2 regions of the Pseudanabaena sp. CCNP1317 genome follow, and region 1 is predicted to be linked to the other one. Evidence: riboswitches for the same ligand, from Rfam matches in the RefSeq annotation. Region 1 holds a riboswitch; the other holds the start of a gene.
What was found. A riboswitch is a leader RNA that binds a small molecule or an ion and turns the genes downstream of it on or off. The one in region 1 is predicted to bind cobalamin.
Positions count from the first base shown of each region.

Region 2: it holds a riboswitch for cobalamin, as region 1 does, so the genes downstream of both, VB775_RS13380 (HupE/UreJ family protein) here and VB775_RS12255 (CbtB domain-containing protein) in region 1, are expected to answer to the same signal.

Region 1 covers NZ_JAYGIF010000058.1:19,269-26,852, forward strand. Annotated here, with positions in the region: gene VB775_RS12235 (heavy metal translocating P-type ATPase) at 1-272, shown strand, start outside; gene VB775_RS12240 (tetratricopeptide repeat protein) at 286-1,356, shown strand; gene VB775_RS12245 (vitamin K epoxide reductase family protein) at 1,389-2,429, shown strand; gene lgt (prolipoprotein diacylglyceryl transferase) at 2,505-3,362, shown strand; cobalamin riboswitch at 3,506-3,652, shown strand; gene VB775_RS12255 (CbtB domain-containing protein) at 3,677-3,865, shown strand; gene VB775_RS12260 (hypothetical protein) at 3,900-5,084, shown strand; gene VB775_RS12265 (YnfA family protein) at 5,346-5,669, opposite strand; gene VB775_RS12270 (multicopper oxidase domain-containing protein) at 5,772-6,869, shown strand; gene VB775_RS12275 (ZIP family metal transporter) at 6,866-7,584, shown strand, end outside.
Region 2 covers NZ_JAYGIF010000061.1:12,983-20,566, reverse strand. Annotated here, with positions in the region: gene gyrB (DNA topoisomerase (ATP-hydrolyzing) subunit B) at 1-1,674, shown strand, start outside; gene cobG (precorrin-3B synthase) at 1,989-3,467, opposite strand; gene cobW (cobalamin biosynthesis protein CobW) at 3,595-4,635, opposite strand; gene VB775_RS13380 (HupE/UreJ family protein) at 4,726-5,400, opposite strand; cobalamin riboswitch at 5,423-5,645, opposite strand; gene VB775_RS13375 (late competence development ComFB family protein) at 5,890-7,149, opposite strand.

The sequences.
Region 1 (7,584 bases):
GGATTGCGATGGGTGGATTGGGTTCTGATGCGGCGATTGAGACTGCTGATGTGGTGCTGATGACTGACGCTCCTTCTAAGGTATCGGAAGCGATCGCCATCGGACAAAAAACGCACCGTATCGTCCTCCAAAATATCTACCTAGCTATGGGTATCAAAGGATTATTCATTGTGCTTGGTTCCTTTGGTGTAGCAAATATGTGGGAAGCGATTTTCGCTGATGTTGGTATGGCTTTGTTAGCGATCGCCAATGCAACTAGAGTTCTCAAATAAATTTCATCTAATTATGTTCAAATTTACATTCATTATTTTTTCATTGTTTTTCATCTCTGGGAATACAGCAGCATTTTCCCACGTAATCTCGACATCAGATAAAACTAAGCCTAGTGTTGTAGATTTAGTCAAACATGGTAAAGAGTTATGGGATAAAAAGGATATAGCTAGTGCATTAGCTGACTATCAACTAGCCGCCACCATCGAATCTAAAAACGCCAAAATTCAAGCAAGTATTGGCTTCCTGTTTATCCAACAAAGTAAGTTCCCAGAGGCGATCGCTGCATTTCAACAAGCCATTCGTTTAGATAATAAAGATGTAAAATCTCTAATTGGTCTAGGTTTCACATACACTCAGCAGAAAAACTTTACAGAAGCATTGGGATTTTATCAGCGCGTGATAGCCATCGATCCTAAAAATATTGATGCTTATCAAAGTATTGGCTATATTTTCGATAGTCAAAATGATCTTGCAAATGCGGTTAGAGCATATCAACAACTGATTACCATTGCTCCAAATAATGTGAAAGCATATCTTGATCTAGGTCATGTTTTTGAAAAGCAGCAGAACATCCAAGCCGCTTCAGATATCTATGCCAAAGCTGTCCGCCTTGCTCCCACCAATCCAGATGTTTTATTTACTAGCGTAAGTTTAGACCGAGCAAAGATTACAACAGAAGAAGCGATCGCAAGGTATCAGCAGATTCTTAAAATTAATCCTCGTCATCTTGAAACAAATCTAATGATCGCCCAAGCTCTAACTACACAAGGCAAATTAGATGAAGCTATTGGTTTTTATAAAACTGCTGCCAAACTTAAACCCAATCCACTTATACAACAAGTAATCGCCACTTTATATATTGGGCAAAATAAACTTTCTATGGCAATCATTACCTACCGTGAAATCATCAAAAACAATCCTGAAGATGCCCTTGCCCACTTTAATATGGGTAAAATCTTGGCACAACAAAAGCGTAACCAAGAAGCTGTGCAGTCATTTCAACGAGCAGAAGAACTATATACCCGCCTAGGTGATCTTAAAGCTATAAATGAAGTCCAAGCAGCCATTAAAGATCTCAAATAGTCAATTTATCAGTCAAATCCGAATTAAAAATCATGAACGAAAATATTCCTGAAGAGACCATCTCATCCACTGCTCAAAAAGTCAAGGAACTCCGCAAGCAACAGCGATCGCATAGTTGGTTACAGCGATATCAACGCCCGATTATGGCTGGTATTTCCACGTTAGGAGTGGTTATTACTGCCTATCTAACCTTTGTTAGTTTTTCCCAATCGTCAGTGGCTTGTCCAACTAATGCCTGTGATGTTGTGCTTACCTCTCCCTATGCCAAAATTTTTGGCTTGCCACTATCTCTATTTGGTTGCTTGGGTTATGCCAGTATGATTGCTTTTGCGATCGCGCCTCTACTGGTTAAGCAAGAACAAAAAGAACTTCGTACCAAGCTAGATAACTGGACAGGATTACTACTCTTTATGGGTGGTACTGCCATGATGATATTTAGTGGTTACTTGATTTATTTGCTAGTTACTGTAATTCAAGCCGCTTGTATTTATTGCATCGCTTCTGCACTTCTATCTACTAGTTTATTTGTATTTTCTATCATCGGTCGTAAATGGGAAGATATCGGAAAATTATTCTTCACAGGTGCGCTCATCGCCACTCTCACAATTGTCGGGACATTTGTTGTTTATGGAAGTGTGAATAAACCGATCGCTAGTGTAACTCTACCCGTTGATGCTGCCACAGGAAAACAAATTGTCCAAACACCAACAGCAAGACCTAAAAAGGGAATTGGATGGGAAGTTACGACAACTTCAGGCAATGCCGAAATTGCCCTAGCTAAGCATCTCAAACAAATCGGGGCAAAGATGTATGTTCTCTATACCTGTCCGCATTGCTACAAACAAAAGCAACTTTTTGGCAAAGAAGCTTTAGCCGAATTGAACTGGATTGAGTGCCTTCCTGATGGTAAAAATGCCCAGCCTCAACTATGCGAAGCAGCTAAGATTCAGACAGTACCTACATGGGATATCAATGGCAAGTTTTATCAAGGTGAGCAAACACTTCAAAAGCTTGCTGATTTGTCAGGCTATCAAGGCGATCGTAACTTTCTTTATATGCTGCCTGATCATTAACCCTCAAAAAAGCTGTTACCAACATTTTTGTTTTTGAATAGATTCTTGTTTCAACTTCACACAACATCATTTCTAATGCTTAACTTCTTACCATTTGCATTTGAGTTTACATCTCCAGGTCCGATCGCCTTTGGAATCGGATCATTTTCGATCCGTTGGTACGGAATGCTGATTGCCTCCGCAGTTGTTATCGGCACACTATTAGCCCAAAAACTTGCAAAAAAACGTGGTATCGATCCAGATATAGTCGGCAATCTCGTAATTTGGTTGGTGGTTGGTGCTATTCCCTGCGCCCGTCTATACTATGTTTTATTTGAATGGCAGCGCTTCCAAAATCAACCTTGGTATAAGGCTTTTGCAATTTGGGAAGGCGGCATCGCGATTCATGGCGCAATCATTGGCGGTGCAATAGTCACAATTATTTTTTGCCAACGCCAAAAAATCTCAGCATGGTTAATGACAGATATTGTTATGCCTGCGCTGATTTTAGGTCAAGCAATTGGACGTTGGGGCAATTTCTTTAACTCTGAGGCTTTTGGCAGACCGACCGATCTTCCTTGGAAATTATTTATTCCCGTTGATCGCCGCCCACCAGAATTTGCAAGCGAATCATACTTTCATCCCACATTTCTGTACGAATCGCTTTGGAATGTGGGTGTGTTTGCAATCTTGATGTTTCTATTCTTCAGATTTCCCAAAATCAGAACTGGGACATTAACCATGACTTATGCGATCGCCTATAGTCTAGGGCGCTTTTGGATTGAAGGGTTGCGTACAGATAGCCTGATGGTTGGATCGCTTCGTACTGCCCAAGTCATCAGTCTTGTGGCGATCGCATTAGGTATTTTTGGTTTAGTTTGGCTATACGGATTGCGGCGGCGTTTTCCTGACACGGTTTCCCCAAAAGTTTCTCAGAAAAACAGTCACACATAAAAAATGCTGATTCTTGCATTGCGATCGCTCTAAAAAGCATTTGACTTATCAGATATTTTTTAGAGTGATCTCAACTTTAGATACACCTTAGACGCAGCATTAAGTTTTTTCCTTCCACAAGATAGTCATTACTCATGCTGGTATAGTTTGAAATGCTTATCAGTTCTAGTGAAGAACAGTCACTAGAGGAGACGGGGAAAGTTTGGTGCAAATCCAACACTGTCCCGCAACTGTAATAAAAGCAATCAGCTTTTTGAGTCAGGACACCCGCTAATGAGCAATTTCAAACTCTTATTTCATTTGCGAGGTACAAAATGAAAAATTCCGTTCAAACAATATGGTGGCGGACTGAGCAGTTCGTTATGTCAGTGCAAGTACAAGCAGTTTTATATGTTGTCTTGTGGGCGCTAATAATTTGGTCGGTTTACTTTACAACTTATCCTGCGGTGCATGACTCCGTTCATTCGCTTCGACATCACACACTTGGAGTGAGTTGTCATTAATGTTCGAGTTCAGCACTTACAGGAGTTTTTAATCGTGTTATCAAAGTTTAAATTATCAACATTTTTGATGGGCTTCACCTGCTTCATCATTATCGCAAGTACCGCATTCATTGGGGTTTCTCAATCATCCCAACCCTCTGTGCAATTAGTGACCGCGCCGCCGATCGCGCAAGTGACTCCATTAGAAGCAGAAGCCACAAAATATTTAGGTTCTGGGCAGTACGATTCACCTGTCCAGTTAAAGTTACAGGCGCGAGATGCCGCAGGTAAGTCATTACAGAATGCACAGTTTCATCTACAAATCCTCACTCCTGCACCAACACCTTGGTTTACCACAGACTTTCCAATTGTGGAGGGGACAAAACTTTTGGACATTGTTGGAGATGCTCCTACAGGTGAGTTTTTAGTCCAGCAGGTTTTTCCAATTCGTGGTGAGTATCAGTTGAAGATCAATGTCAATCCAACTGTAGCTGATGCGTTTACCCCAATTGAGCAAACCTTAAATCTCACAGTTCCTGAAAATCCCTTGAAGTTTCGCTACTTTCCTATTCTTATTGCAGTATTGTTAGCGATCGGGTTTGGTGGTGGTTGGATTATCGGTGGTGGGCAAAAGACTAAGATTCAAGCTGGAGAAATTGCCCCGCAACGAGTTCGATTACTTCTCAGTGGTGTGACTGTTTTAGCGATCGCCGCCCTGTTGTTCTTTAATATCAGTGCCGAATTAGTCAAAGCACAATCAGGCATGGAGTCAGAGACATCTACTGCTAATAATTCTGGTTTAATCGAGTCTCAAGGACTAAGACTGGAGTTAACTGGAGATAAATCCACTACGGTTGGACAGATGGCAGCTTTTCAAGCAAAAATCACTGACAGCAAAACTAATCAGCCTGTCAGTGATGTCATTGTTGCAATTAAGTCCACTCAATTAGAAAATAACTGGGTAGCTTTTGGCTATCAAGGTGTTGCCGATTCTAAGGGGTTACTGACATGGCAAGAGCAATTCTTTGATGGTGCGCCTCACAAAGTTGAAGTTAAAGTATCGCCTAGCCCAACTAGCAACCGTCAATTCCAATCATTCCAAGTGATTCAAGAAATTGATGTAGAAGGAATTGCCCCACCGATGTTAGTTCGATTTATCGGGTTATTTTACTTCACTGCTATTTTAGGATTGGGGTTGATTGGAGGATTATGGTTACAGCAGAAGTTAGAATCAATCTAAATCAAATTGTATAGCTACTGAGTATTGGCTATCATGATGTACCCCAAAAGGATAATGGCAGAGCGAAGTGTCGTCATTCTCCTTTTGCGGGTAATGTGTCATATTTGTTGGAAAGGTGATGAGAATTGAAAGCAAAACTTATGCTCCCTTCCCACTAATTATTCACTATGTAATGTGCAACTAAGAATTAGGAAAAAAGCAAGTCTTCATCCTAATTCTTAGTTGCACATTACGTTTTAATGGGTTTAATAACTGCTGTTTCTAATGTCTTGGGGCATACATGATGACCAATACCCCTAAAAAAGCGATCCAAGCACCGATTAGGTCAAATTTATCAGGGACAACCCGATCAACTAACCATCCCCAAGCGATCGATAACACAATGAAGACTCCCCCGTAGGCTGCATACACTCTGCCAAAGTTTGCAGTTTGTAGAGTGGGAAGAACAGCATATAAACACAATGCAAGCAATCCTAAAATTGCTAGCCAAATGCTTTTGCCTTCTCGTAACCATAGCCAAAACAAGTAGCCGCCGCCGATTTCACATAATCCGGCTAAGACAAATAAAAGTAGGGACTGCATCATAAATATTTTCTTTTACTCAGATTATCAACTATGATAAATCAAATAATGAAACGATTATGAAAGCTATTTATGGCTTAACCCTGCTCAACGGTAATATTTTTTATGGAACCTAATCCAATTCGACGCTCTCTCCTTGGAGCAGGCTTACTAGGGGCTGGAACTCTTTTCGGTAAGTTATTCCCTGCCAATGCGGTTGCTCAATCCCCCGACTTATCAAAGGGCAATCAGAAAGGGATGGATATGTCCCAGTCGGGCATGGTGCATGGCGGTAACATGATGGTCGGAGAGGTTGATTCGACTAAAAATGGATTTGACCCGCGCAAAATGTTAACCGATTGGGATGGGGGGAAAGTCTCGCAGTTGCCGAATGGTCAAACGTTGCGAGAATACGACATTGTTGTAAAAGAAAAAGAAATTGAAATTGCCCCAGGGGTAAAATACCCAGCTTGGACGTATAACGGGCGAGTACCTGGACCAACAATCCGAGTCACAGAGGGCGATCGCGTACGGATCAATTTTAAGAATTCTGGATCTCATCCCCACACAATTCACTTTCACGGCATTCATTCAGCGCGTCAAGATGGAATTGCGGGGACACTCGAAGCATTTCCTGAGATGGAAGTCACCTATGAGTTTGAGGCAAAACCATTTGGTTGTCATTTATATCACTGCCACTCGGTTCCATTTAAACGCCATATGCATAAAGGAATGTATGGAGCATTTATTGTTGACCCCGATCCTCAAAAGCATCTCGAACAGGAAGCGGTGGCGAAATCTCGGCAACTAGGAACGCCTGAAAATGCCAATTGGCAGGAATTGGTCATGGTGATGAATGCTTTTGACACTAATTTTGACGAGAAGAATGAAGTCTATGCGATCAATACGATTCCCTTCGAGTTTATGAAGCGTCCAATTCGGGTTGAACGCGATCGCCCAATTCGGATTTATCTGATCAATGTGGTTGAATTTGACCCGCTCAATTCTTTTCATCTCCACGCTAATTTCTTTGATTTCTACGATCACGGCACAACGCTTACCCCGACCCATCGCATAATCGATACGGTATCGATGATCCAAGCCCAGCGCGGCATTTTAGAGTTTTCTTTTAAAGACTTTGAGGCTGGAAAATATATGTTCCATGCCCATCAGTCTGAATTTCTCGAATTAGGTTGGATGTCTGCTTTTGAGGTAATGGCATGAATGAGCAAAAACTGCAAAAACAAAATACTTGGCTTTGGGTGATTCTTCCCCTAGTTTTGATTACTGCATTAATTGGTATTTTTCTAACGACAAATCCACTAGCACTGTTGAAGAGTTCTGCACCACCCGTAGAAAAACTCACCGTAGAACAGACAGTTTTAGATGAGACAGGCATTTCCCTTTCCGTTCGTGCTGATGGCTCACAACCGATGCAAATTGCTCAAGTGCAAATCGATGGAGCCTATTGGCAATTTACGCAAGATCCAGCAGGTGAGTTGCCTCGGCTTTCGAGTGCTTGGATTCGGCTGCCTTATCAATGGGTCGAAGGAGAAGCTCATCATATTAATTTGTTGACGAATACGGGCGCAGCGTTTGAGCATAAAATCGAAGTCGCGGTGCAAACTCCCATGATTTCTGGCAATCGCTTGTTGAGCTTTGCCTTATTAGGGTTGTATGTCGGTATTGTCCCTGTTGGTTTGGGAATGATGTTCTACCCAGCTTTAAAAGCGCTGAGTGGTCAGGGCATGAAATTTCTATTGGCGCTGACTCTCGGTATGTTGGGTTTCTTGTTTGTTGATACCCTTCTAGAAGCAATCGAGAAAGCAACGAAAGTCGCTACAGCTTTTTCAGGCGGTACACTGGTTTGGTTGATTACTGCGGCTAGCTTCTTAACAGTCTTTATGATTGGTAGACGAGCTGGTAAAGCTCCAGAAGG
Region 2 (7,584 bases), on a different contig from region 1:
AGGGCGGCGGCTGAACTGACAACTGAAGATTCTTTAATGCCGCTCTATCGCAAGCTTTCCAGTAAAGCAGATAAGGGTATTACCATTGATGGTTACGAGATGGTGTGGAATCCCAAATCTGATGGTTGGTTGTTCACGCACATGATCGCAGATTGGTATAACCGCTATCAAGGTGCTTACCAAGCCGAAGATGGAGAACATTGTCATCATCTTGATTTCAATAAACTTAATAACAATCCAACTAATCTCAAACGTTTACCAAAGTTAGAGCATTTGCAATTGCATCAAGTTCACATTGCCAAAACCTTGCATCGTCCTGAAGTCATCGAGAAATGTCGTCAATTAAAAACTACGGCGGAATTTCGCGATCACATGAGTCAGAGAATGCAAGAACCTGCAACCAGAGAAATCCTCTCGCAACAGGCAAAAGCACAGTGGCAAGATGCTGAATACAAAGCCTATATGACTGCGAAGTGGCGTGAATTTTATGAGGGCAATCCTGATTATAAACAACAAAATTACCAGCAGTTAGATCAAAGTCAGCGCGAATATTGGAGCAATCCTGAACATCGTCAGCAGCAATCTACAAGAACAAAAGAATTTTTCGCCCAAAATCCTGAAGCAAAACAACGTTTATCAGAAATTGCCCAACAACAATGGCAAGATAGCGATTTGATCGATTGGCGGCGTGTAAAAACTCAAGAGCAATGGACAGATAGCTTTAGGGCGAAACGTAAAGCTGCCTTGCAACAAACCTACTACCGCAAAACCTTAGCTGCCCTTAAGCAAGTTGCAATTGAGAATGGTTGTCTTGATTTAGATGCCTATCGTGCTCATCGGATTGATACCCGCGATAAATCTCTTCTGAAATTTGAGACATTCTGCGATCGCTATTTTGAAGGTAATTCTGAACTTGCGATTGAGGCGGTTGCTAATTACAATCACCGCATTGTCAAGATTGAGAATCTAACCGAGCGCATTGATGTTTATGACATCGAAGTGCCAAACACTCACAACTTTGCGCTTGCTAGTGGTGTATTTGTACATAACAGCGCTAAGCAAGGACGCGATCGCCACTATCAGGCAATTCTTCCATTGCGTGGTAAAGTTCTCAACATTGAGAGAGCCGATGACAGCAAGATTTATAAAAACAATGAAATCCAAGCCCTGATTACAGGTTGCGGGTTGGGGATTAAAGGTGAAGACTTTAATGAGTCCCAACTGCGCTACCACAAAATCATCCTCCTTGCTGATGCGGACGTTGACGGAGCGCACATTCGGACATTGTTGCTGACATTCTTCTATCGCTATCAGCGAGAATTGCTTGATCGCGGCTTTATCTATATTGGATGTCCTCCACTATATAAATTAGAGCGTGGTAAAACCGCTCAGTACTGCTATAGCGATAACGACTTACAGAAATTAATTGCCACCTTCCCACCCAATGCGAATTACAACATTCAGCGCTTTAAAGGTTTAGGCGAAATGATGCCTCAACAGCTATGGGAAACGACAATGAACCCAGCCACGCGATCGCTCAAACGTCTCACCATCGAAGATGCTGCCGAAGCCGATCGCATCTTCACGATTTTGATGGGTGATAAAGTTGCGCCACGCCGTGAGTTTATTGAAACCTATGGTTCCAAACTAGGACTTGCGGACTTGGATATCTAAATAAAAAAGGCGGCGCAATGCGCCGCCTTTTTTATTGATTGACTGATGTTACGTGGAACTCAGATAATGAACCTCTTGCTGCTAGCTAATAGCGAAGCAGGGCAACCACGGGGGGATTGCCCCTACTCCAATAATTTAGATTTTTGTAGGGGCTGTGCCCCCGTGCCAGCCCTAGACTTAGATGATCGTAGGAATTCTATCCACGTAATACCAATTCACGAAAGTGTGGCAACACTTTTGTGAATTAAAAACCAAACCCAGTAAGGGTTTTAAAAACACAAAATGGCTACGCCATTTTGTGTTTTGGTATAACATCAGTGATTGATAAATCCTCTAAAAGTTTGTGTAGAATTTTGACGCTGAGTTTGATAGTTCCGCAATAGCTGTTCTACTAACTCAGGTAATTTGTCAGCAGGATATTCCGCATATACTTCTCTACCAAAATTAGAATCACCATCACCTACATAAACTCTATAAGTCTCTGTATTAGTTCCGCCCATTCCAACCACAGCAATATCACTGGGATGGTGCTGAGCGCAAGACTTTTCACAGCCTGAAACATGGATATTGATCGGTTGATCAAGTTGCATACAGCTTTCTAGATAAGTGGCAATCTTCTTAGCATCTGACTGGGTATCAGTATGAGCAGATTTACATCCTTTATAACCAGAACAAGCAGCGATCGCAGCATAGGGATGATGAGCCGAAATATATAAGCCTAAATTCAAGATCTCCTGCGTTACCTGCTCAAGATCAGCTTCCGCAATATCCGTAATCAGCAGATTTTGCCAAGGCGTTAACCGCAAAGCTCCACCACCATATTGTTTAGCAAGATTACTTAGACCAGTGAGTTGCTGAGAAGTTAACCTTCCCAATGGAACAACCACACCAATATAGAAAAGCCCCGATTGTTTTTGAGAATGAATTCCCAAATGTTGAAAAGACTCTCTCTCTAAGTGGGAACTTATTGCTTCGTTTAGAGGTGTGATCCCCCTGCCTTCGGCATCCCCCTTGGGAAGGGGAACTTCTAAAGCCCCCCTTCCCAAGGGGGGTAGGGGGGATCTTAGTTTCTCTTCAACTAGATCAAGATACTTTTCCACGCCCCAATCATGCAGCAATTCTCGTAATCTCGGAGGACGCGATCGCGAATGTGTTTTCTGCTCTAGCTGTTGCTGCGTATATTCTCGATAAACTTCTGTTAGTGCCGCAAGAACTTCTAAGACTTGGTTTTCAGGGATTAACACATTCACTGATGCTGGCGAATCGCCGCGATCGCCTAATCCTAAAAGCAAATCAAAATAAATCTCTTGATCAATTTCAACCGCTACCAAACAAATATCATTAGGGAGATCGCTAACCCTAATCGCTTCACCACCATCAAAACAAATACTAAATTTATTAGAAAGAATCGCTAGTTCGGGATGCTGTAATAGATAGAAATTCCATGCTTTAACCAATGGAATTGTATTGATTTTTGCGTGAGCATCAATCCCAGCGCTAGGACTAGCCATCATATTCCGCAAGCCGTCGGTGCTTTGGGTGCTAGAAGCAAGTCCATAATCTTGAAAATCTAGTAGCACTTCTTCGGGCAAAGCTTGACTAGTGCGGATTTGCAGATTTGCACGATTAGTAATTTGGATTTCGTCATTACCAAATTGATTGACTACCTGTAGTAGCGCTTCGCACTGAGTAGAAGTAATTAATCCCGCAGGTAAACGGATACGCGAAAGAATGCCATCTTGAGCAGTGGTGGCATTAAAGAGACTGGGACAAATAGCTGTAGTAGATTGCAATTGAGAATATTCCAAAAAAATATAGATGTCGCCCTCACCCCTAGCCCCTCTCCCAATGGGAGAGGGGAACATGAAAAGCTATTTCTCCCCCTCTCCCAATGGGAGAGGGGGCAGGGGGGTGAGGGTCTTATAAACTTAGCGCCGCTTCAATTTGCGATCGCTCTAAAGATTGACCGATAAATACCAAACGGGTTTGGCGAGTTTCATCACTAGCCCATAGGCGATCATAGGAAGTCTCAAGGCGATCGCCTACGCCTTGCAACACCATTCGCATCGGCTTATTCGGGACATTGACAAATCCCTTAATGCGATAGATTTCCTGATCGGCAATCGCTTGTTTTAGCGATGTTAATAACTGAGTCGGCTCAAAGGCGCGATCGGTCACGATATTAATCGAATTAATATCATCATCATGCTCATGTTCTTCTTCATGGTCATGATGGCTAGGACGAGAATCGAGATTATCCTCAACCGCAGCATTGAAGCCCAATAGAATCTCAGAGCTAATTTTGCCTTCATCACAAGCAATTACCTTAACGCCATCGCGCAATTCTTGCTTGAGCCATGAATGGACTTTATTTTGAGCGTCAGCATCCACCAAATCAGTTTTCGTTAATAAAACCAAATCGGCACAGGCTAACTGATCTTCAAATAGTTCTTCAATGGGAGTTTCATGATCAAGATTGGGATCTTCCTGACGTTGAGCATTGAGCGCATCCAGATCGCCTACCAATTTGCCACTAGCAACTGCCTCGCAATCCACAACGGCGATCACACCATCAACCGTTGCACCATTACGAATCTCTTGCCAACGGAAGGCTTGGATTAAGGGTTTGGGTAATGCTAAACCAGATGTTTCGATGAGAATACAATCAATGCGATCGCGTCTTTTCAATAGTTCCTGCATCGTTGGCAGAAACTCTTCCTGCACGGTGCAGCAAAGACAGCCATTGGTCAATTCCACAATATTCGGTGTAACCTCTGTGCCATCTTCATCGCAAACGCGACAAGAACGCAGCAAATCACCATCAATGCCGATCTCGCCAAATTCATTCACCAGTACAGCAATGCGCCGACCTTGATTATTTTGTAACTGCTCTCGAATGAGGGTAGTTTTGCCACTACCTAAAAAGCCAGTAATCACAGTTACAGGTATTTTCGCTGCCATAATTTGTCTCTAAGAATTTTAAAAAGCCCACATTTTTATAGATTGCGAAGTAGGGGCAATTCACGAATTGCCCCTACTTCGCAAAATAATCTAACCCTTAGGCACAGGGAGCAGTAGAGCAGAAATATTCGAGGCTAAAAATGTAGCTCCAATTCCGCAAATGACTAGACCTGCTGATTTGAGGCTAGGTGATACTTGAGAGAAATCACCTTTGAGGACTTTCTGACCAACCAAAAAAGCGGAACCCGAAATAACTAGTTGAATTAAGGTAAACCCAACTAAATAGGAAACTAAAGCGGTAGTCTGTGCGCCAAAAATTGCTTCCCCATAGGCATGACCATGAAATAGCCCTGAGACTGCGGATAAAGCAATCATCACTAATGCATTAGGGCTATTTTTGGTGGTTAGAAAAACGCCAAATAGCAAAATCGAAGCTGGAACCACTAGCTCGACTACGGGCAAATTAACACCCATGAGGTGCAGTCCAGTACCAAGCATTGCCGATAAAACAAAGAATAGGGGAATTAAGAAACCTTGAGGCTTGACTGCTGCAAATAAACCTACAGCCACAATAAAAGCAAGGTGGTCAAGCCCAATTACAGGGTGAGCCAATCCTGACATGAAGCCCTCAAAAAAGTTGCTAGGAACTCGTCCGCCCATCGGATGGTGCGCTGATGCAGGGCTAGCAAATACTAAAAAGCTAAAACCAAAGGCGATCGCTAATGCTTTAGCTTGAACTGAGGCAAAAATTTTAGATAAATTCATACTCTGTAACTCGCAGATATGGACAAATTAAACTAGTTCTAGCGGGCATCCTGACTTTAAGTACCTGAGTTGATTTTCCTGAAGGGAAAATCAACTTAAAAACAACATATTTAGAATTTGTTGTCTGGTTTTGAAATTAGCGTTAGCTAATTTCAAAACCCCTTAAGTACCTTTACAGTTGCGGTACAGCGTTGGACTTTCACCAAACTTTCCCCATGATTAAAACTAAGCAAATACAAATAATCTACTTAATTTCACTTTTTTAACGGCTGATCCCCGTTAAAGCTAGAACAGCCCTATGACTCTACAATAAGTCGTATACCTTACGAACAAATCTTCACAGATTTATACCAATTCACAAAAGTGTTGCTACACTTTCGTGAATTAAAAACAAAACCCAATTCATAGCAAAACACAAAATAGCTACGCCATTTTGTGTTTTGCTATGAATTGGTATTACGTATGATGAAGAACGCACAATTTAACAATTTATATAATTCCATCAGCAGCCATTTCTTCGCGGGTGTAATTAATCGAAAAATCTAAGAAAAAACCATAAAGCTCAATCTCAGCAACCGCAGGGAAAAGGCGTAAAGTACTGACACCCAAGTTTTTTGGGTTATCTGCTAGCCAACCAAAAGCTTCTTTAGTATGTGCGCGTACTATTAAGACCTCTCCCTCTGAATTATGGCTAAGAGATAGCTCAGCATCCCCCGGACGTAAATACATTTCACTATAAATTTGACCCAACATTCGCCATTGTTGTCGCCAATAAGTCATTCCCTGCCTCTCATGATCGATCGCATATTCCGCTAGGTTTGCGATATTCCGCCATGTAATATCTTCCCTTTGAAAAATTAAACGTAGTTCACTAATAGCTTGTTCACATTCTTCTTCAAACTTGAGTAATGGAATCGGATCGGCGAGACGACGAGGGGTTTTTCCTAAAGTCATGAGTGACTGAATCACAGTTGATTCAATCTGACTAGATAGCTGCTCTTTAACCTTTTTAGTTTGCCAGATTACACCTTGTTCAGAGGTAGCATACAAAGCGGGTAGACGATTTAGTACGTATGCACATACATCATCAATTCCCACTTTTCGTGGCATAACATTTGCCATGTGGGTCAATTGACTTTTTACTTCTTGTTTTACTAAATCTTCTAAAACATTGATTAGGAAATAAGAAGCGGAAAGAATATAGGATTTTAGTTCAGGATTGGGTAATTCTACGTTGTTTTGCCAAGACTGGAGATCAGTCTGATGGGATTCTTTACGCTGTAAATAGCCCTTAATTTCTCGTAATCGATGGCGATCGTTAATACTTAGACTCGCATATTCTGGTGTGTGACTAACTAATGTGAGTGCTTCCTGAAAAGCTTGTGGGACACCCTGCCATTGCAAAGAAGACTTGCTAAAAAGTTTTTGTAGCTTTGCCAGAATATGGGCAGGGGTTTCAACTTTACTAGCCTCAATTTTGGTTGATTTCCGCAAAGGATCACGCTTTACGCCCAGCAGGGCTTGCTGTACTGCGCTAACAGTCTGCTGCTGTAGTTCGTTGTAGGCGCGTTTGCGCTGTTGCAGCCATCCTCGACTCGTACTTGCATAGAGTACTGGCAAGCGATTGAGGGCAAAGGCTGCTACCTCGCTAATGCTAATTGCTTCGCGGGCGGTGGGGCTGAGGTGCTTGAGTTGTTCTTGCACCTCTACGACAACGATCTCCTCAAGGACATTTTTGAGGCTAGTCATAGGTTTTGCTGCTAGAAATTTTACGTTTGATAGCCTGTATAAATATTAATGTCAGTATCAAGTCAGTATCAAATTGATGAATAATTTATAGTAATTTATGATCGGATCAATAATTAGATTTTATTGAACGTACTACAAAAGAGATACTTTCAACAAAATATATCCATTCCTTCAGCAGAAATTACTGTAATTAGTCATTTATTATGTTTTACATAGCGTTTATTAAGTCTAGTGAAGTACGGGTTTGTTTCCCCACCTTCGGCGGGGAAACAAACCTGTTTACCTCGCTTACTTGAAAAGCGCTATATGTTGATTTAAATGATTTTTTTAAGACAATTAAACTGAGCTATTAAAATATATCTAATACTAACTTGCCCAAATTTATAGCAATTTATAGCAAACTTTAAAAGTCTCGAAAAGTAGAGATGGATGAAT